One region of the Pseudomonas sp. Y3 TE3536 genome, then DNA from elsewhere that is predicted to be linked to it. Evidence: riboswitches for the same ligand, from Rfam matches in the RefSeq annotation. Region 1 holds a riboswitch; the other holds the start of a gene.
What was found. Region 1 has a riboswitch for thiamine pyrophosphate ahead of thiC (phosphomethylpyrimidine synthase ThiC). Riboswitches for the same ligand answer to the same signal wherever they lie in the genome.

Region 1 (14,626 bases):
GCTGTGGGTGGCCGTGTGGCTGTACACCCTGGCTGAAATTGTCCGGGCACGCGGCACGCTGTTCGGCAAGATCCTGCTGTGCTTCTGGGTTTACTCGACCCTGGCCATGCAGTTCGATGCCGCCAGCCTCACTGGTACGCCGCGTGCAGAGTGGTTCATCAGCTGGCTGCCGGTCGGCCTGGCCATGATGTTGCCTTGGGGGCGTGCCGAAAATGACGCCTGTGGTAAAATTTCCGGTTCAACCTGAACAGCGAGCTCGATGATGGCCGAAACACCGCGAACCGCGGAGCATACCTCCAGCCTGAAGATCTACTTCCGGCTGCTGAGCTACGTGAAACCCTATGCCGGTATTTTCCTGCTGAGCATCGTCGGTTTCGTGATCTTCGCCTCGACCCAGCCGATGCTGGCCGGGATCCTCAAGTATTTCGTCGATGGCCTGAGCAATCCGCAAGCGGTGTTGTTCCCTACCGTGCCTTACCTGCGCGACCTGCAGCTGCTGCAGGCGGTGCCGCTGCTGATCATCCTGATCGCGGCCTGGCAGGGGTTGGGCTCGTTTCTGGGCAACTACTTCCTGGCCAAGGTTTCCCTGTGCCTGGTGCATGACCTGCGTGTCGAGTTGTTCAACAAGTTGCTGGTGTTGCCCAACCGCTACTTCGACAACCACAACTCGGGGCACCTGATCTCGCGCATCACCTTCAACGTGACCATGGTCACCGGCGCTGCGACCGACGCGATCAAGGTCGTGATCCGCGAAGGCCTGACGGTGGTCTTCCTGTTCGCCTACCTGCTGTGGATGAACTGGCACCTGACCTTGGTGATGGTTGCCATCCTGCCGGTGATTGCGGTGATGGTCAGCGTTGCCAGCAAGAAATTCCGCAAGCAGAGCAAGAAGATCCAGGTGGCCATGGGCGATGTGACCCACGTCGCCTCCGAGACCATCCAGGGCTATCGCGTGGTGCGCAGCTTCGGCGGCGAGGCTTACGAACAGCAGCGTTTTGGCCGCGCGAGCCAAAGCAATACCGACAAGCAACTGCGCATGACCAAGACCGGCTCGCTGTACACGCCGATGCTGCAGTTGGTGATCTACACCGCCATGGCGGCCTTGATGTTCCTGGTGCTGTACCTCCGTGGTGACTCGACCGCCGGTGACCTGGTGGCCTACATCACCGCGGCTGGCCTGCTGCCGAAACCGATCCGCCAGCTGTCCGAAGTCAGCTCGACCATCCAGAAGGGCCTCGCCGGTGCAGAAAGCATCTTCGAACAGCTCGACGAAGAGCCCGAGGTAGACACGGGCACCCTTGAGAAGGCGCAGGTAGAAGGCCGTCTGGAAGTGCGTAACCTCAGCTTCACCTACCCCGGCACCGACCGTGAGGTGCTGAGCGATATCAGCTTTGTTGCTGAACCGGGGCAGATGATTGCCTTGGTAGGCCGCTCCGGCAGCGGCAAGTCGACCCTGGCGGCGTTGATTCCGCGCTTCTATCACCACGACAAAGGGCAGATTCTGCTCGATGGCGAGGAGATCGAGAACTATCGCCTGCGCAATTTGCGTCGCCATGTGTCCCAGGTCACCCAGCACGTCACCTTGTTCAACGACACGGTCGCCAACAACATCGCCTACGGCGACCTGGCCGGTGCACCGCGCGAGGACATCGAGGCGGCGGCTGCCGATGCCTATGCCAAGGAGTTCGTCGACAAGCTGCCGAAGGGCTTCGATACCGAGGTTGGCGAGAACGGCGTGTTGCTGTCCGGCGGCCAGCGCCAGCGCCTGGCGATTGCCCGCGCGTTGCTCAAGGACGCGCCACTGCTGATCCTCGACGAGGCGACCTCGGCGCTGGATACCGAGTCCGAGCGGCATATCCAGGCCGCACTGGATCACGTGATGGAAGGGCGGACCACCTTGGTCATCGCCCACCGCCTGTCGACCATCGAGAAGGCCGACCTGATTCTGGTCATGGACCAGGGCCGCTTAGTAGAGCGCGGTACCCATGCCGAGTTGCTTCAGGCGAATGGCCATTATGCCCGCCTGCATGCGATGGGCCTGGATGAGCCGGCCAAGGCCGATATCACCTGAACCTCTTTGATCGGGGCCTCGCCGGCCCCGATTGTCACCGGAATTTTCAAGGGCCCGATCTGGCCATAAAGCCGTCGCTTACCCTGTGCTAATATCCTGCCCCTGTTCATTATTTTCATATGGGTTGCCCATGAAGTTGTCCATGCCGCGTTTCGATCAAGCCCCGGTACTGGTGGTCGGCGATGTCATGCTCGACCGCTACTGGCATGGCGGTACTTCGCGTATCTCGCCTGAAGCGCCAGTCCCGGTGGTCAAGGTCGATCAGATCGAGGATCGCCCCGGCGGCGCGGCCAACGTTGCCTTGAACATCGCCGCCCTGGGCGCACCGGCGTCGCTGATTGGTGTCACCGGCCAGGACGAGGCCGCCGACAGCCTGGCCAACAGCCTGCAAGCTGCAGGCGTGCGCTCGGTGTTCCAACGCATCGCGCACCAGCCGACCATCGTCAAGTTGCGGGTCATGAGCCGCCACCAGCAGCTGCTGCGTATCGACTTTGAAGAACCGTTTGCCACCGACCCGCTGTCGTTGGGCGCGGAGGTCGACAGCCTGCTCGATGGCGTCAAGGTGCTGGTGTTGTCCGACTACGGCAAAGGTGCCTTGAAAAACCACCAGAGCCTGATCCAGGCCGCACGCGCCAAGGGCATTCCGGTGTTGGCCGACCCCAAGGGCAAGGATTTTTCCATCTACCGCGGTGCCAGCCTGATTACCCCGAACCTCAGCGAGTTCGAAGCCATCGTCGGCCGTTGCGCCGATGAGGCGGAGCTGGTCGCCAAGGGCCTGCAGCTGCTGCTGGACCTCGACCTGGGCGCCTTGCTGGTCACCCGTGGCGAGCATGGCATGACCCTGCTGCGTACCGGCCAACCCGCATTGCACTTGCCGGCCCGGGCGCGTGAAGTGTTCGATGTGACCGGTGCCGGCGATACCGTTATCTCTACCCTGGCGGCAGCTATCGCGGCCGGTGAAGAACTGCCACACGCGGTTGCCTTGGCCAATCTGGCTGCGGGCATCGTGGTGGGCAAACTGGGCACGGCGGCAATCAGCGCGCCTGAGCTGCGCCGGGCGATCCAGCGCGAAGAAGGTTCCGAGCGCGGTGTGCTGGGCCTGGAACAACTGCTGCTGGCGATTGATGATGCGCGTGCGCACAACGAGAAAATCGTCTTCACCAACGGCTGCTTCGATATTCTGCATGCCGGCCACGTCACCTACCTGGAGCAGGCGCGGGCCCAGGGCGATCGGCTGATCGTCGCGGTCAACGACGATGCGTCGGTCAGCCGCCTTAAAGGCCCAGGCCGCCCGATCAACAGCGTCGACCGCCGCATGGCGGTACTGGCGGGGCTGGGCGCGGTAGATTGGGTGATCAGCTTCCCGGAAGGTACGCCGGAAAACCTGCTGAGCCAGGTGAAGCCGGATGTGCTGGTCAAAGGCGGCGACTATGGTATCGACCAGGTGGTCGGCGCCGACATCGTCAAGGCCTATGGCGGGACCGTGAAAGTGCTCGGGCTAGTTGAAAACAGCTCGACCACGGCGATTGTCGAGAAGATCCGCAAGCATTGATGTACCTGCGCACTGCGCGGTCGTTGTACCTGCGCACTGCGCGTTTGTTGTACCCGTACAACGCGCGGTCGTTGTACCTGCGCACTGCGCGTTTGTTGTACCCGTACAACGCGCGGTCCTTGTACCTGCGCAATGCGCGTTTGTTGTACCTGCACAATGCGCGGTCGTTGTACCTGTGCAATGCGTGGTCATTGTAGGAGCAGCCTTGTGCTGCGAAGAGGCCGGTGAAAGCACCATAGATTGAGGGTGATTTCACCGGCCTCTTCGCAGCACAAGGCTGCTCCTACAGGGCGCGCGCGTGAATTTATTTATTCAGCGACGTCCGCGCCCGCGCTAGCAGCGCCCGTGCCTTGTCACCAAACCGCTGCAGGTGTGAAGCCCGCCCTGGCTTGGCCTCTACCAAGCCCTGCTGCTTCACCCAATCCCGCCAGCGAATCCGCTCATCGGTGACCACCCAGCCTTCTTGCCGGGCAAAGCTCTCTGCCAAGTAAAGCCCGCGCGTGCTCGCCGGCACCAGCTCGTCCTTTTTCAGCGTATAGAGCTCGGCCAACGGTCGGCCTTCTTCCAATGGCATTAGGTACAGGTCTGGGCGCTTGCGATTCAGTCGGGCCACCAACTGGTCACCTTCCAGGCGTTCGTCGACATGGAACAAGCTGAGCTTTTTGGCGTCCTTGGGTACCTGCAGGCGCATGTCATAGATCAGTTGCAACGAGGCGGTCGGCAGGTGCACGTAAGCCCGTGGCCGCTCCAGCAGCATCAGCTTGCCGCAATGCACCGGCCGTGCCGCGCCAGACTCCGGCGTCAGCACAAAAGGCAGCGCTTCGCGGTAGTGCAGTGCGGCAGCGTAGGGCGCCGGTAGCCAGGTGTCGTTGAAGCGCCCCCCCAGCCAGCCTTCCGGTGTTTCCAGCAAACACTCCTCGGCCACTTCCTGGACGGCGGTGTGCAGCGGCAAGTTGAGCTCTTGAGCGGGGACGTAGCCTGAAATCAGCTTCAGCACCACGTCGCCACGGTCCTGGCGCCGCTGGCGCACCAGTACCCAGTAATCACGGTTTTGCCAATGCAGGGTCAGGCGTACCGAAACGCCCAGGTTGGCCAGCTCGGCCACGAAACGCTGTGTGTCGGGCAACTGGATGGCCCTGCGCCGCTGTTGGGTCTGGGCGAAGTTTAGCGGCATGCCGATGCTCTGGTAGACCAGGCCTTCGGCAGTTGCCTCGACATGCAGCGGCAGTGTCTTGAAGTTGCTCGGGTTCTTGCGGATCAGCGTACGCGGCACGAGGTTCCTCCTCCTGTCGGACGCCCGCGAGGGCGGCTCAATGCTGGCCCAGAATTCGGGCCACGGTGGCCACGTTATGGGCCAGGTGCAAGGGATTGATGGTGCCGACGATAGCACTGCTGACCCCCGGGTGGGAGAACAGCAGCTCGAAACTGGCCTGCACCGGGTCAACCCCAGGCGCCAGGCAGATGTGCCCGCTGGCCAAGGCTTTTTTAACCAGAATCGCCTTGCCGTGCTCGGCAGCGTAGTCCAGCACCGGGCGTTCTGCCTGCTCGTTCAGGTTGTAGGTGACCATGGCGCAGTCGCCCTGTTCCAGGGCTTTGAGGCCGCCGGCGACGGTCTTGCCGGACAGCCCGTAGCCGAGGATCTTGCCTTCCTGCTTGAGGGCGGCCAGTGTCTGGTAGACCTCTTGCTGTTCGAGGATGGCCAAGTCATTGCCGTCGGAATGCACCAACACCAGTTCGATGTGGTCGGTTTCCAGCAGGCGCAGGCTGCGTTCGACCGAGCGGCGGGTATGGGCGGCGCTGAAGTCGAAGTGGGAGAGCCCGTTGTCGAATTCTTCGCCGACCTTGCTGACGATCACCCACTCATCACGCTGGCCGCGCAGCAGCGGGCCAAGGCGCTCTTCGCTGCGGCCATAGGCCGGGGCGGTGTCGATCAGGTTGATCCCCAGTTCGCGCGCCTGGGCCAGCAGCATGCGGGCCTCGTCATCGCCGGGGATGGTGAAACCGGTCGGGTACTTCACGCCTTGGTCGCGGCCCAACTTGACCGTGCCCAGGCCCAGGGGCGAAACCGTGAGGCCGGTGCTGCCCAGGGGGCGATGGAAGTCGTGCAGGGTTGGCAGGCTCATGGCAGCAGTTGCTCCCAAGCAGGTACGCCCAGCGCAGGGCGTGGCAGGCCAGAGAGATCGGCTTGGGCACTGGGGCGTATGCCATCGCGCTCAAGCTTGGCGATTACCCGGTCGCTGAAGTCCGGGGCCAGCGCCAACTTGGTCGGCCAGCCCACCAGCAGGCGTTGCTGGTCGGCAATAAACGCGTTGTCCGGGCGTACCAGGCCCGACTGTGCCGGTTCGGCGCGGTCGACGCGCAGGGTGGCCCAGCGAATCTGGCTTTGGTCGACCCACGGCAGCAGGTTGCCGATTTCCTTTTGCGCTGCGGCAATCTGCGCGGCAGGCTCACGCGCCACGCCATCGGCCTCGGCCAGGTCGCCGCCGAGGTACCAGACCCACTGGCCATCCGCCGCCGGGTGGGTGGTAATGGTGACCCGTGGCTTGGGCCCACCGCCCAGGCAGTGTGCATACAGTGGCTTGAGGTTCGGCCCCTTGGCCATGACCATGTGCAACGGGCGACGTTGCATGGCCGGCTGGCTCAGGCCCAAGGCGTGCAGCACGTCTTCGGTGCCGGCGCCGGCGCTGAGCACGATACGTTGCGCACGGATTTCACGGTCGTCCACGCGCAGGCCAACCAGCTCATCGCCGTCACGCAGGGGTTCGATGCGTTCGCCGGCGAGCAGGCTGTCGCCGGCCAGTTCGGCCAGGTTGGCCAGCAGGCTGGGCACGTCGATGACCAGCTCGGCCAGGCGATAGACCTTGCCCTTGAAGTCGCGGTCCTGCAGCGCAGGTGGCAGTTGCTCACCCTTGACCTGATCGACGCGGCCGCGCACGGCCTTGCTGGCGAAGAAGCTGGTGAGGTTACCGGCCAAGGTGCCGGGGGACCAGAGGTAGTGCGCGTCGGACAGCAGGCGGGTCTTGCCTAGCGGCAGCTCACCGTCGCCCGCCAAGGCCTCGCGCCAGCGTCGCGGCATGTCGGCGATCGCTTCCGAGGCGCCGGTCAGGGCGCCGTGCAGGGCGTACTTGGTGCCGCCGTGGATGATGCCCTGGGACTTGATGGTCTGCTCGCCACCCAGGCTGGCGCGTTCCACCAGCACGGTCGAATAGCCCTGGCGGCGCAACCGGGCATTGAGCCAGAGGCCTGCGACCCCGGCGCCGACGATCAGCACGTCAGTGGAAATGGCGGTTGGCATGGCGGTACCTCGAAGACTGGGACAGCTGGCAAGTATACAGCCCGCATCAATGCCCGGCAGTTTTCGAAAACAGCTGAATCACAACCACCCCGCCAACGATCATCGCCATGCCCAGCATTGCGGGCACATCCAGCTTCTGCCCGTAGATCACCAGCGCTGCCACACTGATCAGCACAATCCCCAGCCCCGACCAGATGGCATAAGCGATACCCACCGGAATGCTGCGCACCACCAGGGTCAGCATCCAGAAGGCAATGCCATAACCGACCACCATCAACAGCAATGGCAACGGCGTGCTCAGGCCCTTCACTGCTTTCATGGAGGCAGTGGCGATGACTTCGGCGCAGATGGCAATAGCGAGGTAGGTGTAGGCGTTCATGGCAATTCTCCGGTGACTGGTCGGGCATTCTAGACGCCGCCTGGATGCGGTAAAGTCATTACCTATCACCGTGGGAGATAGGTTGATGGCGGAACACTGGAACCTCGACCAACTGCGCACCTTCGTCCGCGTCGTCGAGCTGCGCTCGTTCTCCGCCGTTGCCCGTGAGCAGCGCAAGGCGCAGTCGGCAATCAGCACTGCAATCGCCATGCTTGAAGCCGACCTGGGCGTGACCCTGTTCGACCGCAGCAGCGGCCGCCAACCTAAGTTGACCGAAAACGGTACCGCGCTGTTGGAGGACGCCCGTGAGCTGCTGCGACAATGCGAGCGCCTCGACGGCCGTGCCCTGGCCCTGATGCGTGGGCAGGAAGCCCTGCTGCGTGTCGCCCAGGACGAGGCCATGCCCTATCAACCGGTGATCGACAGCCTCGATGAACTGGCCAGCCGCTACCCGTACCTGGAAGTGCAACTGGCCAGCGGCGCCCAGGGCGATGTGGCGCGCAAGTTGGTGGAGCGGCGTGCTGACCTGGGCCTGTTCTTTCATCACGAAAGCATGCCGGCATCGCTGGAACGTCGTGCCTTGGGCAGTGTGGAAATGGTCACGGTGTGCGCGGTCGGCCATCCACTGGCGCAGCAGGCCAAGGTCAACCGCCAGCAGTTGGCGCGCCATCGCCAGCTATTGATCACCCCGCAACAGAGTGGCTACCCCGGGGGCGAGGCGATCAGCCCGCAGATCTGGCGTGCCGACAGCTTCTACGCCATGGCCGAGCTGCTGATGCGTGGCCTGGGCTGGGCGTGGTTGCCCCGGCACGTGGTGCAGTACCCCACTTACCAGGCGCACATGGTCGAGCTCGCCAGCGAGTGGCGGCCTCCGGCACTGGTCGTAGAACTGGCTTGGCGCCGTGACGAGCCATTGGGGCCTGCCGCGCAATGGCTGGCCGAGCGCTTTGCGGTGCACCTGCGCGCGATCGGGTAAACTTCGCCGCCATGAACAGAACTCTTTATACCTTGCTGTTTCACCTGGGCCTGCCGCTGGTTGCGCTGCGCCTGTTCCTGCGGGCGCGCAAGGCACCGGCCTACGGCCAGCGCATCGGCGAGCGCTTTGCCTTCGGCCTGCCGCCCATGCGCCAGGGCGGCATCTGGGTGCATGCGGTGTCGGTGGGCGAAAGCATTGCCGCCGCGCCCATGGTACGGGCGCTGCTGAAGGCCTACCCAGGCCTGCCGATCACGCTTACCTGCATGACCCCGACCGGGTCGGAGCGCATTCGTGCGATGTTCGCCGATGAACCGCGTGTGCAGCATTGCTACCTGCCCTACGACCTGCCGTGGGCGGCCGGGCGCTTTCTCGACCATGTGCAGCCGAAGCTGGGCATCATCATGGAAACCGAACTGTGGCCTAACCACATTCACCAGTGTGCCAAGCGTGGCATCCCGGTGGCGCTGGCCAATGCGCGGTTGTCCGAGCGCTCGGCCCGTGGTTATGGGCGTTTTGCCACGTTGACCCGGCCGATGCTCGCCGAGATGAACCTGATCGCGGTACAGACCGAAACCGAAGCGCAGCGCTTTCGCGACTTGGGCGCGCGCCCTGAATGCGTGCAGGTGACCGGTTCGATCAAGTTCGACCTGAAGCTCGATGACCAGTTGCTGCCGCGCGCCAAGGCGCTGCGCGAGCAATGGGGCGCCAGCCAGCGCCCGGTATGGATTGCCGCCAGCACCCATGAAGGTGAAGACGCGCTGATCCTGCAGGCACATCAGAAGCTGCTGCAGGTGCACGGCGATGCGCTGCTGATCCTGGTGCCACGCCACCCGGAGCGGTTCGATGCAGTGCATGCCCAGTGCAGCGAACAGTTCACCACCGTGCGCCGCTCTGCCGGCACCCCGGTCGATGACCAGGCCCGCGTGCTGCTTGGCGATACCATGGGCGAGTTGCTGTTCCTCTACGCCCTGGCCGACATCGCCTTCGTCGGCGGCAGCCTGGTCGCCACTGGCGGCCACAACCCGCTCGAGCCCGCAGCACTGGCTTTGCCGGTGATCATGGGGCCGCATGTGTTCAACTTCCTGGAGATCAGCGCGATGCTGAAGGACGCTGGGGCGTTGCAGCAGATTGAAGATGCCGACGGGCTGGCCGAGGCGGTGCGGCGGTTGATCGAGTTGCCGCAGGATCGCCAGCGCATGGGCGAGGCGGGCAGGGCGGTGATGCGGGCAAACCAGGGCGCCTTGCAGCGGTTGCTGGATGGTCTTGCTGCGATTATCCGCTGAGATAGGCGATTGCTTTTTCGCGGGTAAACCCGCTCCCACAGGGTTGGTGCTTTCCTTGCGAGCTGCACGAAACCTGTGGGAGCGGGTTTACCCGCGAATGGCGCGACATCTATCTCAGGGCCTGCGCTCGAAGTTCTTCGCTGCCGCCGCCGCCAGGTCCGGTGGCAGGAAGTCCTTGTCCGGGTTGTAGTCCGGCTTCAGGTAGCGCCCCAGGTCTTGCAGGTCTTGCGGGCTCAGGGTTCCCGCCGCCTGCTTCAGGCTCAGGTTGTCGAGAATGTAGTCATAGCGGCTGTTGTTGTAATCACGCACCGAGGTGTACAGCTGGCGCTGGGCGTCGAGCACGTCGACGATGTTGCGGGTACCGACCTGGTAGCCGATTTCGGTGGCTTCGAGCGCGCTCTGGTTGGAAATGATCGACTGTTTGCGTGCCTGCACCTGTTCCACATCGGTGTTCACCGCGCGGTGCAGGTTGCGGGTGTTTTCCACCACCTGGCGGCGCAGGCTTTCGCGCTGTTGCTCGCTCTGGCTCAGGCGCTGGTAAGCCTCGCGCACTTGCGAGCTGGTCAGGCCGCCGCTGTAGATCGGGATGTTCAGTTGCAGGCCGATGCTGGTCTGTTCCACATCACTGCCGTAACGCACGTTTGGCTGCGCGGGCGAGTTGGTAAAGCCCAAGCTGTCGTTATCGCCTTTCTGGTATTTGGCGACCGCATCCACGGTTGGGGCATGGCCGGCCTTGCGCTGGCGCAGGGTTTCTTCGGCGGCATCGACGGCATAGTTGGTCGCCAGCAGGTTGAGGTTCTGGCGGGCGGCGGTTTCTACCCAGGACTTGGCGTCATTGGGCGTAGGCACCTGGATCGGCAAGGTGTGGACCACACCCTGGATCGACGAGTACTCGCGGTTGGTCAACGTCACCAGCGCCTCGAAGGCATCCTGCACCTGGCGTTCGGCGATGATCCGGTTGGCCCGGGCCGTGTCGTAGCTGGCCTGGGACTGCAAGACGTCGGTCTTGTCGGAAAGGCCCACGTCGAAACGTTCGTTGGACTGATCGAGCTGGCGCTTGAAGGCGGATTCCTCGGCCTTGGTCGCGGCCAGGTTGTCCTGGGCCCGGAGCACCGCAAAGTAGTTTTGCGCGGTTTGCAGAATCAGGTTCTGCTCAGTGGCAGACAATTCCAGCGCCGCCTGTTCGTTGACCGCCTCGGCCGCCTGCAACTGGAACCAGCGGTCGGCACGGAACACCGGCTGCGCCAGGGTGGCGCTCCAGGAGTTGCCGCTGCGGTTGGCGGTGAGGGACGGCTCGTCGAGCTTGGTGCGGGTGTTCATCATCTCGGCACCCGCCGACAGGTTCGGCAGCAGGCCGGCGCGGGCCTGTGGGACGACTTCGCGGCGGGCGCCATAATCGGCGCGGGCTGCCGCAAGATCGGCGTTGTTGTCGACCGCTTCCTGGTAGACGCTGACCAGGTCGGTTTTAACCGTCATGGGCATTTCTGCTGCCCAGGCCATTCCGTTGGACGCACAAGACACGGCTATCGCCAGTGAGAGTTTGCGCAGCATAGAGGCAATCCTTGTACGAAATATAATTACTGAACTGTTGAGTATCGAGCGATGGGCCAGTGTAGTGCCATGCGCCCCCGGCAACAATCGCCCAGTGCGCCTTTCATCATCACCCGTATTTACCCGCTTGGCTTTGCCGACCACTCCAGTCTAGACTGCGCATGTTCTTGTCGGGGTGCCTTGAAGCAAAGGCTGAGATCGCAAAGTTGCGGATCCCGTTGAACCTGATCAGGTTAGCGCCTGCGTAGGGAACAAGATTGCTCGCCTTCCCGGGGAGCCTCTTGTGCCAGGTCCGGGAATGTCTCAGCTGCAAGCAGCTTACGGCACCCCCATGTATCCGGCACTGCACACCCGTAAAGGGGTGCGTCCGCGTCTTTCAGGTTCTCCCCGACATTCCATCCGCTAGGAAGCTGTCTGGAGAGCCCGTGATGAGCAAACAAGAAAAAACGATCAACCTCAGCGAATCGGCACAAGTCGATCAGCAGTCCGTGCAACCGTTCCCCCGTTCGCGCAAGGTCTATGTCGAAGGCTCCCGCCCGGACATCCGCGTGCCCATGCGCGAAATCAGCCTGCACGACACCCCTACCGATTTCGGCGGCGAGACCAACGCCCCGGTGCTGGTCTACGACACTTCCGGCCCCTACACCGACCCTAACGTCATCATCGACGTGCGCAAAGGCCTGGCCGACGTGCGTTCGGCCTGGATCGACGCGCGTGGCGACACCGAGCGCCTGGGCGGCTTGAGTTCCGACTTCGGCCAACAGCGCCTGAACGATGCAGAGCTGGCCAAGCTGCGCTTCAACCACGTGCGCAACCCGCGCCGCGCCAAGGCGGGCGTCAACGTCTCGCAGATGCACTATGCCCGCCAGGGCATCATCACCGCCGAGATGGAATACGTTGCCATCCGCGAGAACATGAAGCTGCAGGAAGCCCGCGCCGCCGGCCTGCTTGACCAGCAGCACGCGGGCCACAGCTTCGGCGCCAACATCCCGAAAGAAATCACCCCCGAGTTCGTCCGCGAAGAAATCGCCCGCGGCCGCGCGATCATCCCGGCCAACATCAACCACACCGAGTTGGAGCCGATGATCATCGGCCGCAACTTCCTGGTGAAGATCAACGGCAACATCGGCAACAGCGCCCTGGGCTCCTCGATCGAGGAAGAAGTGGCCAAGCTGACCTGGGGGATTCGCTGGGGTTCGGACACGGTCATGGACCTGTCCACCGGCAAGCACATTCACGAAACCCGCGAGTGGATCATCCGTAACTCGCCCGTGCCGATCGGTACCGTGCCGATCTACCAGGCCCTGGAAAAAGTCGGCGGTGTCGCTGAAGACCTGACCTGGGAGCTGTTCCGCGACACCCTGATCGAGCAGGCCGAACAGGGCGTGGACTACTTCACCATCCACGCCGGTGTGCTGCTGCGCTATGTGCCGCTGACCGCCAAGCGCGTTACCGGCATCGTCAGCCGGGGCGGCTCGATCATGGCCAAGTGGTGTCTGGCGCATCACCAGGAAAACTTCCTGTACACCCACTTCGACGAAATCTGCGAAATCATGAAGGCCTACGACGTCAGCTTCTCGCTGGGCGACGGCCTGCGTCCGGGCTCGATTGCCGACGCCAACGATGCTGCGCAGTTCGGTGAGCTGGAAACCCTCGGCGAGCTGACCAAGATCGCCTGGAAGCACGACGTGCAGTGCATGATCGAAGGCCCGGGCCATGTGCCGATGCAGTTGATCAAGGAGAACATGGACAAGCAGCTCGAATGCTGCGACGAGGCGCCGTTCTACACCCTTGGCCCGCTGACCACCGACATTGCGCCGGGTTACGACCACATCACCTCCGGTATCGGCGCGGCGATGATCGGCTGGTTCGGTTGCGCCATGCTGTGCTACGTGACGCCCAAGGAACACCTGGGCCTGCCGAACAAGGATGACGTCAAGACCGGCATCATCACCTACAAGATCGCCGCCCATGCCGCCGACCTTGCCAAAGGCCACCCGGGCGCGCAGATTCGTGACAACGCCTTGTCCAAGGCGCGTTTCGAGTTTCGCTGGGAAGACCAGTTCAACCTTGGCCTCGACCCGGACACCGCCCGCGCGTACCACGACGAAACCTTGCCTAAGGAATCGGCCAAGGTCGCGCACTTCTGCTCGATGTGTGGGCCGAAGTTCTGCTCGATGAAAATCACCCAGGAAGTGCGTGAGTACGCCGCCAAGATCGAAGCCGTGGACGTGACGGTTGAAGAAGGCATGCGTGAGCAGGCCGAGCGGTTCCGCCAGGAAGGCAGCCAGTTGTACAAAAAAGTGTAAGGCAATCCGTCACCACCGTGGGAGCGGGCTTGCCCCGCGAAAGCGTCAGCTGGGCCAGCGCGATTGGCAGGCCAGACGCCTTCGCGGGGCAAGCCCGCTCCCACCGTTGGATGCCTGTTCATCCCAATCTTTGCGGCGATCACAACAATGACCACCCCCAGCCATTTTTCCCCGGACCACCCGGTCCCCACCAGCCAACGCATCTTCGGCTTCGGCGACCTGTTCTCACTGTGGTTCTCCCTCGGCATCGGCTTGATGGTGCTGCAGGTCGGCGCCATGCTCGCCCCAGGCATGGGCCTTGCCAGCGCGGTGCTGGCCATCGCCCTTGGCACCGGTGTGGGCGTGCTGTTACTCGGGGCGGCGGGTGTCATCGGCAGCGACACCGGCCTGTCGGCCATGGGCACCCTGCGGCTCAGCCTGGGCAGCCATGGTGCCCGCTTGCCAGCAGTGCTCAACCTGCTGCAGCTGGTGGGTTGGGGGGCGTTCGAGATCATTGTCATGCGCGACGCGGCCAGCCTGCTCGGCGCGCGTACTTTTGGTGAAGGCAGTGCGTGGAACAGCCCTATGCTCTGGACCCTGTGCTTCGGCGCCCTGGCGACCCTGCTTGCAGTCAGCGGGCCGCTGGCGTTCGTGCGCAAGGTGTTGCGCACGTGGGGCATCTGGGTGCTGTTGGGCGCGTGCCTGTGGCTGACCTGGAACCTGTTCGCCAAAGCCGACCTGGCCGACCTGTGGCAACGCGCCGGTGACGGCTCGATGTCGCTGGCCGTCGGCTTCGACATCGTTATCGCCATGCCGCTGTCGTGGTTGCCGCTGATCGCCGACTACTCGCGGTTCGCCCGCAGCGGCAAGCGTGTGTTCGGCGGTACCGTGCTGGGCTACTTCATCGGCAATACCTGGCTGATGAGCCTGGGCGTCGCCTACACCCTGGCCTTTGCCCCCAGCGGCGAAGCCAATGCCTTGCTGCTGGCCCTGGCAGGTGCTGGGCTGGGTATCCCGTTGCTGTTGATTCTGCTGGACGAGTCGGAAAAAGCCTTTGCCGACATCCATTCGGCCGCCGTTTCCACCGGCGTGCTGGTACGCCTGAAAGTCGAGCACCTGGCGCTGGCCATTGGTGTGCTGTGCACCCTGATCGCGCTGTTCGCGCCACTGGCCCAGTACGAAAACTTCTTGCTGCTGATCGGTTCGGTATTTGCGCCGCTGTTCGGCGTGG
Region 2 (14,626 bases), 2.6 Mb from region 1:
TCCTGGCCGCTGTAAGGCTGCACCAGCAGTTGCATGAACTTGCCCACCACCGGGTCGCCTTTGTCCCACTGCGGGCCCTTGCTGGTCTGCTTGATGACCGCCTTGTATTTCTCCGACAGCACATCGGCCAGGGAAATGGCCTGGTTCGGGCCCTTGCCGGTCTGGTGCTCCATCAGGTTGACGAAGTACAGCTTGTCGCCTGCCTTGATGCCGTTCTTGGCGAAGTTGATGATGATGTCGTAACGCTCGGCGATGCCTTGCAGCGGCATAATGCCGTTGTTGTCCTTCAGGTCACCGTCGCCGTTGAGGTCCAAGGTGCCGTCGAATGGCACGGCATGTTCCATGATGTTGCCGTCGTTGGCGATCATGTGGAACGGCACGCGGGCATACGACACGTTGGAGCCGGACGGGCCCTTGAATTCGCCGCTGCTGCCGGCGATTTCACGCACCACGGCGAACTTGAAGTAGCGCGACACCGACCCATTGAGGATGCGGAAGCGGTAGCTACGCGCCCGTACTTTCAGCTTGGGCTGGTACTGCCAGTTGACCAGGATCTGGTCGCCGAGGAAGCCGTCGGTATTGAACGGGTTGAACCACAATTGGCCATTGGCATCCCAGGCTTTGTCGGCAATCACCAGGTTGACGTCATAGTCGCGGTTGCCCCACGGCATGGCCGAACCACTGGGGAAGCGCAGGTTGACGCCATCCTGCAGGGCCTCGTTGCCGCGGTCCAGGGCGCTGTAGTAGTTCATCATCACGGCGTTGCCTTTGTAGACGTTCTGCGCCGTGAAATCCATCATGTGGTCGTGGAACCAGTGGGTACTCATGGTTTCGCGCCAGTCGCCACGAATCTTGATGCTGCCGTTTTCGCAGGTTTTAAGGCCCGGTGAGGCGTCGTTGACGTACAGCGTTTCGCCCGGTGCGCAGGGGAACGCCGCGCGTGGGTCCTGGGCGCGGGTGTTGATGGTGTCGTAACCGGCCAATTGCACCGGCCACCGGTAGTCGTAGTACTGGCCGGGGAAGAAGTAGGCGTTGGCGAAGCCATCGCTCTCGGCCGGGGAGTGGCCGTTGTGCTCGTGGGTGGAGATGGTGTGCAGGCCAAAGCCGCCGTTGGCCGACGGGTCGATCGGCAAGGCGTTGTAATGGCGCATCAAGATCGGTTGGCCATAGCGGACCATCAGCAGCTTGGGCGGGAAGGTGCCGTCGAAGGTCCACAGCGATTTGTGGTTTTGCAGAGGGAAGCTTGGGTGGAAGCGGGTGTCGATGCCCTTGGTGGTGCCCAACGTGGTGGGGATGTCCGAGGTCTGGTAGTACAGCCCGCCTGGCGCGAACTCACCGACCGCATAGTTGTGCATTTGCTTGCGGTCACGCAGCCCGAGGTTGATGCGTGCGCCAGCTTGGGCGGTCTTGAACGCAGCCTGAGGGTAGAACTCGTTCCAACGCTGATGGGACCAGCCCTTTCCTGGTGGGCGGCCTTCAGCCGGCGAGCCGACCGGGTGGCGGTTGAGGAACATCTCTATCTGCGCTTTCCACGGGTTGCGGTCGAGCACGTTGGAGAACTGGGTAGGGAAGGGGTACAGGCCCGGTTGCTTGAGGAAGGCTTCCAGGGCGGTGCCACTGGGGCCGCTGCGGGCGACCACATTGGGGTCTTGCGCGGGGGCCGCGCCTAGGGTTGGTACGGGGAAGGTCAGGTCAGGTGCCGGGATGCTGGGGTCGAGCTTTTCCGGGCCGAATTCTTCGAACAACAGCAGTTGCTGGGTGAACGGCTGCGCACCGAACAACGGGCTGGGCTTGCCGTTGGTGGGGTACTTTTCAGAGGTTTGCAACGCGGGCGGCAGTACGTTGTCCTGGCGCACGGTAGAGCGGTCGCCATGGACGCCATCGGTCAGCTCCAACGAGCCTTCGTTGGCTTCCGGCAAGGTGTACAGGTTGAGCAGCGCCGGGTTTGGGTCGTCCGGCTGGTCGGTATAGGCCGAGGGGTCGGTCGGCGGCGGCTGGCCGACGTCATCGAGGGAAGACGCGATTGCCGGGTTCAGCCCAAGGCTGAGCATCAGCACGGTGACGGCAGACAGTTTGAATGTGTGCCTGGTTGGGTGACTCACGGCAGGTGTTTTCATTGCCTGGTGCCTCGCTCGCGGCGTTATGGCTTGGGGCCATCAATGGCGTTTTGCCTGGTTAAGGGGCCTGAGCAACGGCTGTGCCAACAGATGTTTCGGTAATGCTTTGTTAAACAAATCCTTTAAAAACCTGAGTCGCGCTAAATAATGGCGTGCCAGGGCTGGGGACAGGCACCCACAAGCGGGTCACCCAAGGCCCAGTGTTTGGGGCGTGACAGCACCTTCCTACCTGCTGTATACCTGTGGGCCACCAAGGGGAGCCCGGCAACGGGCTGAGAAACCGCTGAGCGTTGCAGCGCGGTGACCCTTCGAACCTGATCCGGATCATGCCGGCGAAGGGATGGGACTTGAAACCTGCCTTTTTGCCGGCCTCACTGCGAGGCCAGTCCATGCCAGCTTCAACGGTCTCGCTGTCACCCCCTGCAGAGGACAGCATCATGACCGAACGTTTCACGCAAACCCTGCGCCGTCAGAGCGAGCCGACCTGGTCGGCGGCCGTCGGGCACCGCTTCGTTAGCCAACTGTGCGACGGCAGCCTGCCGGACCCGATCATGGTCCGCTACCTGGTCCAGGACCACCGCTTTCTCGACAGCTTCCTGACCCTGCTCGGCGCTGCGATCGCCACTGCGGACACCTTCGAGGCACGCCTGCGCTTCGGCCAGTTCGCCGGGATGATCTCCAGCGATGAGAACACCTATTTCCTGCGCGCCTTCGAGGCGCTGGACGTCAGCCCGGCGCAACGCGTAGAGGCCGCAGACACTGCGCCTACCGCAGGCTTCAAGGCGATCATGCGTGAAGCGGCCGCCACCCGCTCATATGCTGCCGCGTTGGCAGTATTGAATGTCGCCGAAGGGTTGTACCTGGACTGGGCGCTCAAGGCGCCGAAACCCTTGCCTGATCACTTCGTGCATGCCGAGTGGATCACCTTGCACGACAACCCGGCGTTCCAGGCGTTCGTCGCCTTCCTGCAGGCCGAACTGGACCGCGTCGGGCCGCAGGAAGCCGAGCTGAGCACCGATTTCTACCTGCGTACCGTGGCCTTGGAGCTGGCCTTCTTCGATGCGGTTTACGAGGGGGAGGTGTGAGCATGGATATTTTCAATCGCCTCAAGGCCGCCACCACGGGCGAGTGGCACCGCTATGTCGAGCATGATTTCGTGCAGCAGATGGGCGAAGGCACGCTGAGCGAGGCGGCGTTCCGGACGTACTTGGTGCAGGACTACCTGTTCCTGATCCAGTTCGCCCGCGCCTGGGCCCTGGCCGCTTACAAGAGCCGCCTGCCGGCCGACATCCGCGCCGCCCAGGCGGGCCTCGCGGCGATTCTCGACGAAACCGAGCTGCACCTGCGCCTGTGCGCGCGCTGGGGGCTGACCCAGGTTGATATCCAGGCCGCACCCGAGCACCAGGCCACGGTGGCGTATACCCGCTATGTGCTCGACTGCGGCGCCGCCGGCGATTTGCTGGAGCTGCATGTGGCGTTGGCGCCCTGTGTGATCGGCTACGCAGAAATTGGCCGGACGTTGGCTGAACGGATTGGTGACCTGAGCGATCACCCTTACCGTGAGTGGATCGCTGAGTATGCCGGGGAAGGGTATCAGCAGGTGGCGGCCAATGCCCGCAAGCACCTGGATGAACTGGCCGCGCGGAGCATGACCGAGCAACGGTTCGTGGAGCTGGCACGGATTTTTGGCCAGGCGTCGAGCCTGGAGGCCGATTTCTGGCAGATGGGGCTGGATGGCGCGAAGTAGGGATCAATGGTCCTCGTTGATCATTGGAAATTCCAGGTAGGAGCAGCCTTGCGCTGCGAAGAGGCCGGCGAAAACACCATTAATCTTCGCTGCTGCCACTGGCCTCTTCGCAGCACAAGGCTGCTCCTACCCGGATCGCGCTTGACGGGAAGGCAGGGCTAGTGGGTTGGCTGCGATGTGGCTAAAGCCACGTCCGCGCTGGAGGAATGCCTGGACGGCGGACTGCTTGAATGCAGTTTGGGGCGCAGCTCAATTCCAGGTAGGAGCAGCCTTGCGCTGCGAAGAGGCCGGCGAAAACACCATTAATCTTCGCTGCTGCCACTGGCCTCTTCGCAGCACAAGGCTGCTCCTACCCGGATCGCGCATGGCGGGAAGGCAGGGTTAGTGGGTTGGCTGCGATGTAGCAAAAGCCACCCGCGCTGCAGGAATGCCTGGACGGCGGACTGCTTGAATGCGGTTTGGGGGGGCGCTCAATTCCAGGTAGGAGCAGCCTTGCGCTGCGAAGAGGCCGGCGAAAACACCATTAATCTTCGCTGCTGCCACTGGCCTCTTCGCAGCACAAGGCTGCTCCTACCCGGATCGCGCTTGACGGGAAGGCAGGGCTAGTGGGTTGGCTGCGATGTGGCTAAAGCCACGTCCGCGCTGGAGGAATGCCTGGACGGCGGACTGCTTGAATGCGGTTTGGGGCGCAGCTCAATTCCAGGTAGGAGCAGCCTTGTGCTGCGAAGAGGCCGGTGAAAAAACCATTAATCTTCGCTGCTGCCACTGGCCTCTTCGCAGCACAAGGCTGCTCCTACCCGGATCGCGCATGACGGGAAGGCAGGGCTAGTGGGTTGGCTGCGATGTAGCAAAAGCCTCCCGCGCTGCAGGAATGCCTGGACGGTGGACTGCTTGAATGCGGTTTGGGGGGGGCGCTCAATTCCAGGTAGGAGCAGCCTTGCGCTGCGAAGAGGCCGGTGAAGACACCGTTAATCTTCGCTGCTGCCACTGGCCTCTTCGCAGCACAAGGCTGCTCCTACCCGGATCGCGCTTGACGGGAAGGCAGGGCTAGTGGGGCCGGCTGCAGGCCTCGCCACCCTGGCATATCCGCCAGCAAGCGGCGTGTGTACTCACTCGCTGGTTGCTCGAATACCTGCTCGGTAGGCCCTTGGTCCACCAGCCTGCCCTGGCTCATCACCAGCACCTGGTCGCTGATGCCGCGTACCGTGGCAAGGTCGTGGGACACGAACAGGTAAGTCAGGCCCAGGTCGCGTTGCAAGGTCTGCAACAGCTCCAGCACTTGCGCCTGCACCGGTGCGTCCAGCGCCGACAGCGGCTCATCCAGTACCAACAATTCCGGCTCGGCGGCCAGCGCACGGGCGATGGCGACCCGTTGCCGTTGCCCACCGGACAACTCGCCAGGGCGCCGCTGCAGCAAGTCGGCAGGTAGCCCGACACGCCCCAGCAGCTCGACCACCCGCTGGCGATCATCGCGCCGGTTGCCGATGGCGAAGGCGCGCAGCGGTTCACTGATGATGTCCAGCAGGTTGTGCCGCGGGTCGAGTGCAGCCCAAGGGTTCTGGTAGACCAACTGCACCCGGCGCCGATAGGCCTGCAACTGCTTGCGCCCCGCGCCAAGCACTTGCTCGCCATCGAACAACACGCTGCCTGCGTCGGCCTGCTCCAGGGCCAGGATGATGCGCGCCGTGGTGGACTTGCCAGAGCCCGACTCACCAACCAGGCTGGTAGTGCTGCCACGAGGCAGGCTGAAACTGACATCCGCTACCGCCGCCGGCCCCTGGCGGTTGAAGCGCCGCTGCAGCCCAGTGACCTGCAGCAAGGGCGCCGCAGGGTGATCGGCCGGGCGGGTACGACGCTGCTGCAACCGTGCCAAGGGTGAGGCATTGAGCAACTGGCGGGTGTAGGGGTGGCTGGGGGTATGCCACAGGTGTTCGGGCGTGCCGCTTTCGAGCAGTTGGCCGTGGCGCATGACCAGAATACGGTCGGCCCGGTCCAGCGCCACCGCCAAGTCATGGGTGATCAGCAACAGGCTGCTGCCGCGCGCGCGCACCAAATGCTGCAAACGGTCGAGGATCTGCCGCTGGACACTCACGTCGAGGGCACTGGTGGGCTCGTCGGCGATCAGCAGCGGCGGGTCATTGGCCAGGGCGATGGCGATCAATACCCGCTGGCACATGCCGCCCGACAACTGATGGGGGTAGCACCGCAGCAGTTGCTCAGGTGCCTTGAGGCCAACTTGCTGCAACAAGACCAGCGCCTTGGCATGGGCTTCACTGTGCGCTACGCCATGCACGGTCATGGCTTCGATCACCTGCGCGCCGATGGTCTTGACTGGGTCCAGCGACGTGCCTGGGTCTTGTGGCACGAAGCCGACCAGGCGGCCACGGCGTGTTTGCCAGTCGCGCTCATTGAAGGTGTCGAGCGCCTGGCCCTGTAGCCACAGTTGGCCGTTTTGCCGTGCTGTAGCCGGCAACAGACCCGCCAGCGCGGCCGCGGTAGTGGACTTGCCTGAGCCGGACTCGCCGACCAGGCAGACGATTTCGCCCCCGCCAATCTCCAGGTCCAGCGCCTGCACGGCGGGTTGTTGGCTGCCGGGGTAGTCGACGCGGAACTGGCGGATACGAACCAGTGGCGAACTCATCACGCTGCTCCTTGAAGTTGTTGCAGGCTACGCGCCAGTTGTTGAGTAGCCAGGACCACCGCAGCCACCACCAGGCCCGGCAAGGTGGTGTACCACCAGGCGACGACCATGTAGTTGCGCCCCTCGGCGATCAGCAAGCCCCATTCCGGCTGGGGCGGCGGCGCGCCGAAGCCCAGAAAGCTAAGCGCCGAGACGGCCAGCACAGCGCTGGCGAATTCCAGTGCGGCCAGGGCCAGCAACGGCCCCGCGGCATGTGGCAGCACGTGGCGGCAAAGGTTGGTCCAACTGCCAACCCCGACCACCTGCGCCGCTTCGACAAAGCTGCGGCGGCGCCAGCGCAAGACTTCGCCACGTGCCAGGCGGGCGAACATCGCCACCGAGGAAAGCCCCACGGCCAGGGCGATCTCCAGCGTGCCGAACCCCAGGGCAGTGACGATGGCCATCGCCAACAACAAGGCAGGAATCGCCATCAGGACTTCCACCCCCATCGCCAGCAGCCGGTCGGCGACGCCACCGAACCAGCCGGCAATGCCCCCCAGCAGGCTGCCGGCGACCAGGGCGATCAGTACCGCGATGCTGGTGGCCTGCAGCGACAGTGCCGCGCCATGCACACAACGCGCATACAGGTCGCGGCCCAGGTGGTCCGTACCGAACCAGTGGTCGGCGGAGGGGGCTTGCAGGGCCTGGTTCGGGTCAGCCAGCAGCGGGTCGGCGCTGCTGAACAGGTTCGGCCAGAAGGCCCAGCCCAGCACCACGATAAACAGGGCCACGCTCAGCGTCAGTGGCAGGCTTGGCCAGCGCACGGGGCGTGCCAGGCGGTAGGCAGGTTGCAGGATCATGGGCGGCTTCCTTGGCGGATACGGGGGTCGAGCAACGGGTAGGCCAGGTCGGTCAGCAGGTTGGTCAGCACGTACAAGGCGGCAGCCAGCAGTACTACGCCTTGGACCACGGCGATATCCTGGCTGGCGACAGCACCTTGGGCCAAGCGCCCGATGCCATCACGGGAGAACACGGTTTCGGTCACCACCGCGCCGGCCAGCAGGTTGCCCAGCAGGGTGCCGGCCAGGCTCAGCAAGGGGATCGCTGCGTTGTGCAGAATATGCCCGCCAAGCAGCCGCCACGGCCCGACACCCTTGCTGCGCAGGGCCTGCACAAAGGGCTGTTGGCTGACCGTGGCGATCGAGCGGCCAAGCACCTGGGCGATCATCGCCGCGCACGGCAGGGCCAAGGTCACGGCCGGCAGAACCAGGCTGGCCAGGCCTTGCCCACCCATGGCCGGCAACCAGTGCAGTTGAAAGGAAAACAGTTGCAGCAGCACCAGCCCGACCCAGAAGGTCGGCAGCGACACCACCACGGCAGGGGCATTGTGCAGCACGCTCTGCAACGGTCGCTGGCGTACGCGATGGGCCGCGAGCGCTAGGCAGATGCCCAGTGGCAGCGCCAGGCCAAGCGCCGTGAAGGCCAACGCCAGGGTGGCCGGCAATGCCGCTGCAAGTGCTGCGGTGACGGGCTTGCCGGTCTGCAGCGAAGTACCCAGGTCTAGCTGCAGCAACCGCCACAGGGCACCGGTGTACTGCTGCCAGAGGCTGCCGTCGAGGTGATAGCGAGCGCGCAGTTCAGCGACCTTGACCGGGTCTGCCGAGCCCGGTTCGCCGCTTTGCGCCAGCAGGATCGCTACCGGGTCACCGGGCAGCCCATAAAGGATGGCAAACGACAGGCTAAACGCTGCCCACAGCACCAGCAGTGACTGGGCCAGGCGCCACAGGTGCGCGGGGTGATGGTTCAGGGCGTTCATCGGTCAGTGACTCCCCGGTTGTGCCAGCCAGGTGTCGTAGAACTGCAAGCGGGTCGAGGCCTCGTAATGCAGGCCGCGCACCGCATCGCGGAACGCCGTGACCGTAGCGGCCTCGACCAGCGGGATCACGTGGCCCTGCTCGAGTAGCTCGCGGCTGGCCTGGTGGATCAACGCTCCGCGCGTTTGCACATCGAGGCTGGCGGCCGAATCGATCAGGGTCTGGTCCAGTGCCAGCGGGCCTCGCACGTTGACGTTGCGCCCGCTGGCGAGAAACACCGTGCGCAGCACGTCCGGGTCGGCGCGGGTCAGGTTGAAGAACCACAGTTCGTAGTTCAGCGATGTCTGCAGCAGGCTGACTTGGCCGATGGTGGACTTGTTCAGGCGCAGCTCGATGCCGGCCTGGCGCAGTTGCTGCTGTACCAGTTCCAGCACCGGTGTGCTGGCCTGCCAGTAGTCGAGAGCAAAGCTCAAGCGCTTGCCATCACGCTGCCGCCAACCGTCGGCACCCTTGTGCCAGCCGGCGCTGTCCAGCAATTGGCCGGCACCTTGTGGGTCGTAGGCAAGCACCGCGCTTAGGTCCTGGTAGTAGGGCGTGCTGCTGGCGAGCACAGAACTTGCTGGTTTCTGGTAGCGGGAGATCACGCCCTTGAACTGGCTGCGGTCGATCGCCTTGTTCAGTGCCTGACGCACCTTGGCATCGTCCAGCGGCGGACGGGACTCGTTGGGCGTCAGGTTGAAGACGATGCCTGGGTTAGACCGCGCGATGGACGCAATGCCCTGGGCCTGCAGTACCGCTTCGTCCTGTACCGGCACGCTGGTGTTCACGTCGATTTGCCCGGACAGCAGGCTGCCCAGGCGCACACCGGACTCGGGCAGGATGTGAAACTCGATAGCCTCCAGCCAGGCACGGCCCTTGTGTTCGGCCAGCGAAGACGGCCAGGCGTAATCGGCGCGGGCTTCGACGCGCACCAGGCGGTTGTGCTCGAAGCTTTTTACGTTGAATGGCCCGGAGCCCACCAAGGCGCCCTGACAGCGTTGTTCGGCGCTACGTGCCAGGGTACTGGGTGCCAGCAGCCCCAGGCTCATGGTCGAGGTCGCCTGAAGGAACTGCGCGTTGGCCTGTTTGAAGCGGATGCGCACGCTCAGCGGCCCAATGACTTCGACGGTTTCAAGGCCAGCCAGGTAAGTACTGGCCAGTTGTGCCTGGGCACCGAGGGCGACGATGGCCTCGAAGTTGGCCTTGACCGCTGCGGCGTCCAGCGCGCTGCCGTCGCTGAAGGTCACCCCTTCACGCAGGTGAAAGGTGAACTGGCGCGAGTCGTCGCTGACTTCCCAGCGCTCGGCCAGCCAGGGCACGATCTCGGCGGTCTGCGGGTCTTGGTCGGTCAGCGAGTCCACCAATTGCCGGCCAACGTTGAGGGCGGTGTTGTTGCCCGCCTGTTGCGGGTCGATGCAGTTGGGGTCGCCGTCGAACGCCACCCGCAGCACGCCGCCATGCTGCGGCTGCGCCGGGGCGCCCAGGTTGGCCTGCTGCGCGCTTTTACCATCGCAGCCGGCCAGGCTCAGGGCGATGGCCAGGCTCAGTGTCGCCAGGGGTCGGAACATGGGCTCTCCTTAAAAGAAGCGGTTGGCGCGGTAAGGCAGGCCTAGGTTTTGCCGCAGGGTGGTGCCGGCGTATTCGCGCTGGAACAGGCCGCGGCGTTGCAGCTCTGGGACCACGCCATCTACGAAGTCATCGATGGCTGAGTGCAGGCCGCTGAACATGATGTTGAAGCCATCGGCGGCGCCGGCTTCGTACCAGGCCTGCAGGTCATCGGCGATGCTCTGCGGGGTGCCGATCAGGATGCGATGGCCGCCGGAGGTGAGTTGGTTGAACAATTGACGCACGGTTGGCCGCTCGCGGCGGATCAGGTCGAACACCAGCTTTTGCCGGCTCTGGTGGGTGTTGGTGGTGAAGGTCTCTGGGGGCAGGGGCACTGCTTCGTCGAAGGGCAACTCCGAGAGGTCGTAGCCGAGGCTGACGAAGCGCGAGATGGAACTGAGGAAGGCCTTGGGTTCCAAGAGCTCTTGCTGGCGGTCGTACTTGGCCTGGGCTTCAGCCAGTGTCTTGCCCACTACCGGCGAGACGCCGGGCAACACTTTCAGTGCATCGGCACGGCGCCCGAAACCGGCGGCGGCCTGCTTGGTCTCCTGGTAGAACGCCTGGCCTTGGGCGATGGTGTGCTGGGCGGTGAAGATCAATTCGCCAACCCGCGCCGCCAGCCGCTTGCCAGCTACAGAAGCGCCGGCCTGGGCGACCACCGGATGACCTTGCGGCGATCGCGCCACGTTGAGCGGCCCGCGCACCTGGAAGTGTTCGCCTTGATGTTCGAGCACATGCAGTTTGTCGATGTCCAGCCAGGTGCCACTGGCCTTGTCCTGGACAAAGGCATCGTCGGCCCAGCTGTCCCATAGGCCACTGACCACGTCGTAGAACTCTTCGGCACGGGCGTAGCGGTCATCGTGTTCGACGTGCTCCTGGCGGTTGAAGTTTTCGCCGCCGCCCAGCGACGTCACCAGGTTCCAGCCGGCCCGGCCTCCGCTCAGGTGGTCCAGTGCAGCGTATTTGCGGGCGATGTTGTAGGGCTCGTTATAAGTACTGCTGGCCGTGGCGATCAGGCCGATATGGCGGGTGCTGGCGGCCAGCGCCGGGGCAAGGATCAAAGGGTCCCAACGCACGCTGTTGGGGCCACGCTGCAGGGCCAGGTCGAGTTTGACGTCGAGGGTGTCGTTGAAAAAAAGCGCGTGAAACCGCCCGGCTTCCAGCTTGCGGGCAATGTATTGGTAATGCTCCAGGCTCTTGAAGGTATCGCGCGGTGCCTCCGGCAGGCGCCAGGCGCTGCCGCTGAGGGTGCCGGGGATGAACGCGCCGAGTATGAACGGGCCGTGGCTCATGGTGCTTCTCCTGGCGCCCGCCACACACGGCGGGCGCTGTGTGGGTGGGTCAGAAGTTGTAGGCGATGCGCGTGTACCAGAAGCCACCGTAAGGGTCGAACGGCGAAATGGCACCGAACTTGGGGAAGCCATTGGTATCGCCGGCGGGGTAGCCATTGTTGTCGGCACGCACGTCGAACAGGTTGTTGGCACCCACGGCGACATCGAAGTGGTCGGTCAGGGCGTAGGCGACTTCCAGGTCGGTCAGCCACTTGGCGCCGTAGGTCACGTCATAATCGGGGTTGGCGTCGCGGGCGATGACTTTGTCGTAGCGGGTCAGGCCGGCGTTGATGGTGAAGCGCTCGATCTGCCAGTTGGCGCTGAGGATCAGCTTGGTCTTGGGGTTGGCCACGGTCAGGTAACCCTGGGCGACGCGGTCGAACAGTTCGAGGTTGTTGCCTGCGGCGCGCAGCGATGCCGGTGTCTGCTTGATGTCGTCAATGATGGTCTTGTTGTAGTTGACCCCCAGGCCGTACTTGACCCGGCCAAAGCGCCCGTAGTCGACGCGGTAGTCGGCCACTAGGTCGACGCCACGGGTGGTGGTGTCAGCTGCGTTGGTGAAGTACTTGACGCGGTAGCCTGGCTTGTAGCCGTTGGCGACCAGTTGCTGATCGACGCCGTTGCCATAAAGGAAGCCCGTCAAGGCAATGCGGTCGCGGATTTCGATCTGGTAGGCATCCAGGGTCACGCTGGCCTGCGGCAAGGGTTGCCAGGTCAGGCCGAGGCTGATGTTGCGTGACTTTTCCGGGCTGAGGTCTTCGGCGCCCAGGGCTTTGGCCAACGGCGAATCCACCCGTACGGTCTTGGCTTCGACGAACTGCGCCACACCGTCGACGGTGGTGTACTGGTTGGCGGTCTGGGCGTAGACCGACTGCGACAGCGACGGGGCGCGAAAGCCGTTGCTGAGGGTGCCGCGCAGGGCAAAGGTTGGGGTGAAGTCGTAACGTGCGGAAAACTTGCCGCTGCGGGTATTGCCGCTGCTGTCATCGTATTTTTCGAAGCGCGCGGCCACGCCGAGCCAGAGTTTTTCCGTCGGGTTCAGGCCCAGGTCGAGGTAGCTGGCGTAGCTGTTGCGGCTGAGTTGGCCTTCATCCTCCGGGGTCAGGGTAATGGCGCCTTGGGCGCCCACCGCTGCCGGTTGGCCGGCCAAGGGGCCGCTGGGGTAGAAGTAGCCGCCGTTGATGTACGAGAGCGGGTCGTCGGACTCGGTCTTGTAACGTTCGTGGCGGTGTTCCAGGCCCCAGGAAACCTGCAAGGGCTTGGCCAGGCCAACCTCGAAGGCGCGGGTCAGGTCGAGGTTGTTGGTCCACTGGTCGAAGGTATTGGTATAGGTGTCGAAGCGGGTCGGGCTGGTCGGGCCGAGCGAGGCGTTGAGGGTTTCGTCGGCACCGGCTTGGCCTTTGTCGCGGCCGAAGGTGGAGCTCAGGTCCCAGTGCCATTCGGCGAATTCACCCTTGCCACCGGCGGCTGCCTGGTAGTCGGTTTCTTCCAGGGTGTAGAAGGGGGCAGTGCCGTCCGGGTAGATCTCAGGGATGATGTTGGTGGAATTGGGCCGGCGGTAGTTTTGCCCGCCGCGGGCATCACGCTTGCTGAAGGTCGAGAAGGAATACAGGGTCAGTGCGTCGCTCACCGGCAGTTCGGCGTTATACGACAGGTTGATGGCCTTGATCTTGGGCAGGCCGTTTTTTTGCACTTCGCGGTCGGCGGTGTCGTTGCGGGGGTCGCCGGCGAAATACAGGTTGCCGGTGGCGGCGCGTGAGCGGGTGGCGGTCTGGACCGACTTGGCGTCCAACGCATAGTTGAAGAAGCCGCCGTTGTCGCCCAGGGCCAGGCCCTGGTTGAGGGTTTGGCGCAGGTTACCGCCGTCGCCGTCCTCATAGTATTGGCCGTACTGGGTGCTGGCCGATCCGCCGTTGTCGTGCTGCTTGAGGATGATGTTGATCACCCCGGCGATGGCGTCGGAGCCGTACTGCGCCGAGGCGCCGTCGCGCAGTACTTCGACGTGGTCGATGGCACTGATGGGGATCATGTCCAGGTCCACCGGGTTGGTCCCGTAGGCGGCGGTGGAGTCGAGGTTGATCACTGCGCTGTTGTGGCGGCGCTTGCCGTTGACCAGCACCAGTACGTTGGAGCCGTTAAGCCCGCGCAAGCTATAGGGCCGGGCGATGCTGTCATTGGACGAGCCGGAAGGGCGCTGGGAAAACGATGGCAGCGTTTTCTGCAGGGCACCGCGCAGGCTGGACTCGCCGGTTTGCTCCAGTTGCTTGCTGTCGATGACGTCGATCGGTGCCGGGCTGCTGGTGACGGTACGCACTTCGCTGCCCCGCGAGCCGGTGACGATCACCGTGTCGAGGGCGGCATCATCCTCCGCTGCCATGGCCAGGGGGGTGAGCAGGTAGCCAGCGAATACGGCGGGTGCCAGCGTTAAAGGGGTAAACACAGACTTCATGACTGTTCCTTGGGTTCGATTGGCAGATCAGGCCCTGGATGTGCGATCGAACGGGCTCTCATAAGGTGTTTCACGCAGTGCAGGCGCAGCCTGGCCCGCAGGAGGTCCGGTGCTCCCGTGGCTGAGGTGCCTGTGAATCGTCCGGCGCGCGCCGGTACGGTGTGCCGCGGCGGGTCTCTAGCCGCTGAGCAAGGGGGTAAAGCGGTCGTCCCAGAAGCCCCGCACATCCAGTGCCTGGCGGATCAGCCCACTGTCGTGGAACAGGTCGGCGATGTGTTGCTGGGCAACGATGTCTGCCTCGCTGACGGGCAATAGCCGACAGGGCTGCTGACGTTGCGCGAACTGTTGCAAATAGAGGTCGCTGGAAATCCCGGTAAGGGCTTGGTTACGTGCAGCCCATTCATGGGGGTTGTGCTCGACCCAGTCCCAAGTGGCTTTTTCGCGCTGCAAAAAGTCGCGAATGGCGGCCTGTTTGCCCGGCTGCTGCAACGCCTGGGAGGTGGTTGCAATCAGGTAGTTGCCGCAGTGATAGGGGCTGGCGTCGGCCAGCGCCACGCCATCCATGGCCGTCTGCGCTTGCAGGGCACCGATACCGCCGGCGACGATGGCGTCCAGGTGGCCGTTTTGAAATGCCACCAGCGCATCCCGGGCAGGCATGGGCCTGGCCTGGATATCGGCAAGGGTCAGGCCGTTGTCGCGCAGCAGGTTGAGTATCAGGTAGTGGGTGTCGGTGGCGCGGACGAAGCTCACGCGCTTGCCCTTGAGGTCAGCGATGGAGGCGATGCCGCTGCCACGTTTGACGATCACACTGCTGCGGTTCTGCTCGCCCTGGTAGCTGGCGATCAACACCAGCGGGTTACCGGCCACGCTGGCGAACAGCGGCAACACCGGGCTCATGAAGGCG

Region 2: linked by a shared signal. The riboswitch ahead of AB7M33_RS22995 (TenA family protein) and the one ahead of thiC (phosphomethylpyrimidine synthase ThiC) in region 1 are both predicted to bind thiamine pyrophosphate.

Annotation. Positions count from the first base shown of each region.
Region 1 covers NZ_JBRJHU010000001.1:2,523,020-2,537,645, forward strand. The annotation lists gene AB7M33_RS11330 (O-antigen ligase family protein) at 1-247, shown strand, start outside; gene msbA (lipid A export permease/ATP-binding protein MsbA) at 263-2,071, shown strand; gene hldE (bifunctional D-glycero-beta-D-manno-heptose-7-phosphate kinase/D-glycero-beta-D-manno-heptose 1-phosphate adenylyltransferase HldE) at 2,202-3,623, shown strand; gene AB7M33_RS11345 (hypothetical protein) at 3,623-3,820, shown strand; gene AB7M33_RS11350 (hypothetical protein) at 3,928-4,896, opposite strand; gene AB7M33_RS11355 (aldo/keto reductase) at 4,934-5,746, opposite strand; gene AB7M33_RS11360 (NAD(P)/FAD-dependent oxidoreductase) at 5,743-6,918, opposite strand; gene AB7M33_RS11365 (DMT family transporter) at 6,965-7,297, opposite strand; gene AB7M33_RS11370 (LysR family transcriptional regulator) at 7,383-8,273, shown strand; gene waaA (lipid IV(A) 3-deoxy-D-manno-octulosonic acid transferase) at 8,285-9,556, shown strand; gene AB7M33_RS11380 (TolC family outer membrane protein) at 9,671-11,107, opposite strand; TPP riboswitch at 11,269-11,375, shown strand; gene thiC (phosphomethylpyrimidine synthase ThiC) at 11,536-13,416, shown strand; gene cytX (putative hydroxymethylpyrimidine transporter CytX) at 13,564-14,626, shown strand, end outside.
Region 2 covers NZ_JBRJHU010000001.1:5,129,356-5,143,981, forward strand. The annotation lists partial or broken gene AB7M33_RS22990 (Ig-like domain-containing protein) at 1-2,117, opposite strand, end outside; TPP riboswitch at 2,361-2,475, shown strand; gene AB7M33_RS22995 (TenA family protein) at 2,555-3,202, shown strand; gene tenA (thiaminase II) at 3,205-3,864, shown strand; gene AB7M33_RS23005 (dipeptide ABC transporter ATP-binding protein) at 4,880-6,505, opposite strand; gene AB7M33_RS23010 (ABC transporter permease) at 6,505-7,344, opposite strand; gene AB7M33_RS23015 (ABC transporter permease) at 7,341-8,300, opposite strand; gene AB7M33_RS23020 (ABC transporter substrate-binding protein) at 8,304-9,905, opposite strand; gene AB7M33_RS23025 (LLM class flavin-dependent oxidoreductase) at 9,915-11,234, opposite strand; gene AB7M33_RS23030 (TonB-dependent receptor plug domain-containing protein) at 11,284-13,722, opposite strand; gene AB7M33_RS23035 (ABC transporter substrate-binding protein) at 13,900-14,626, opposite strand, start outside.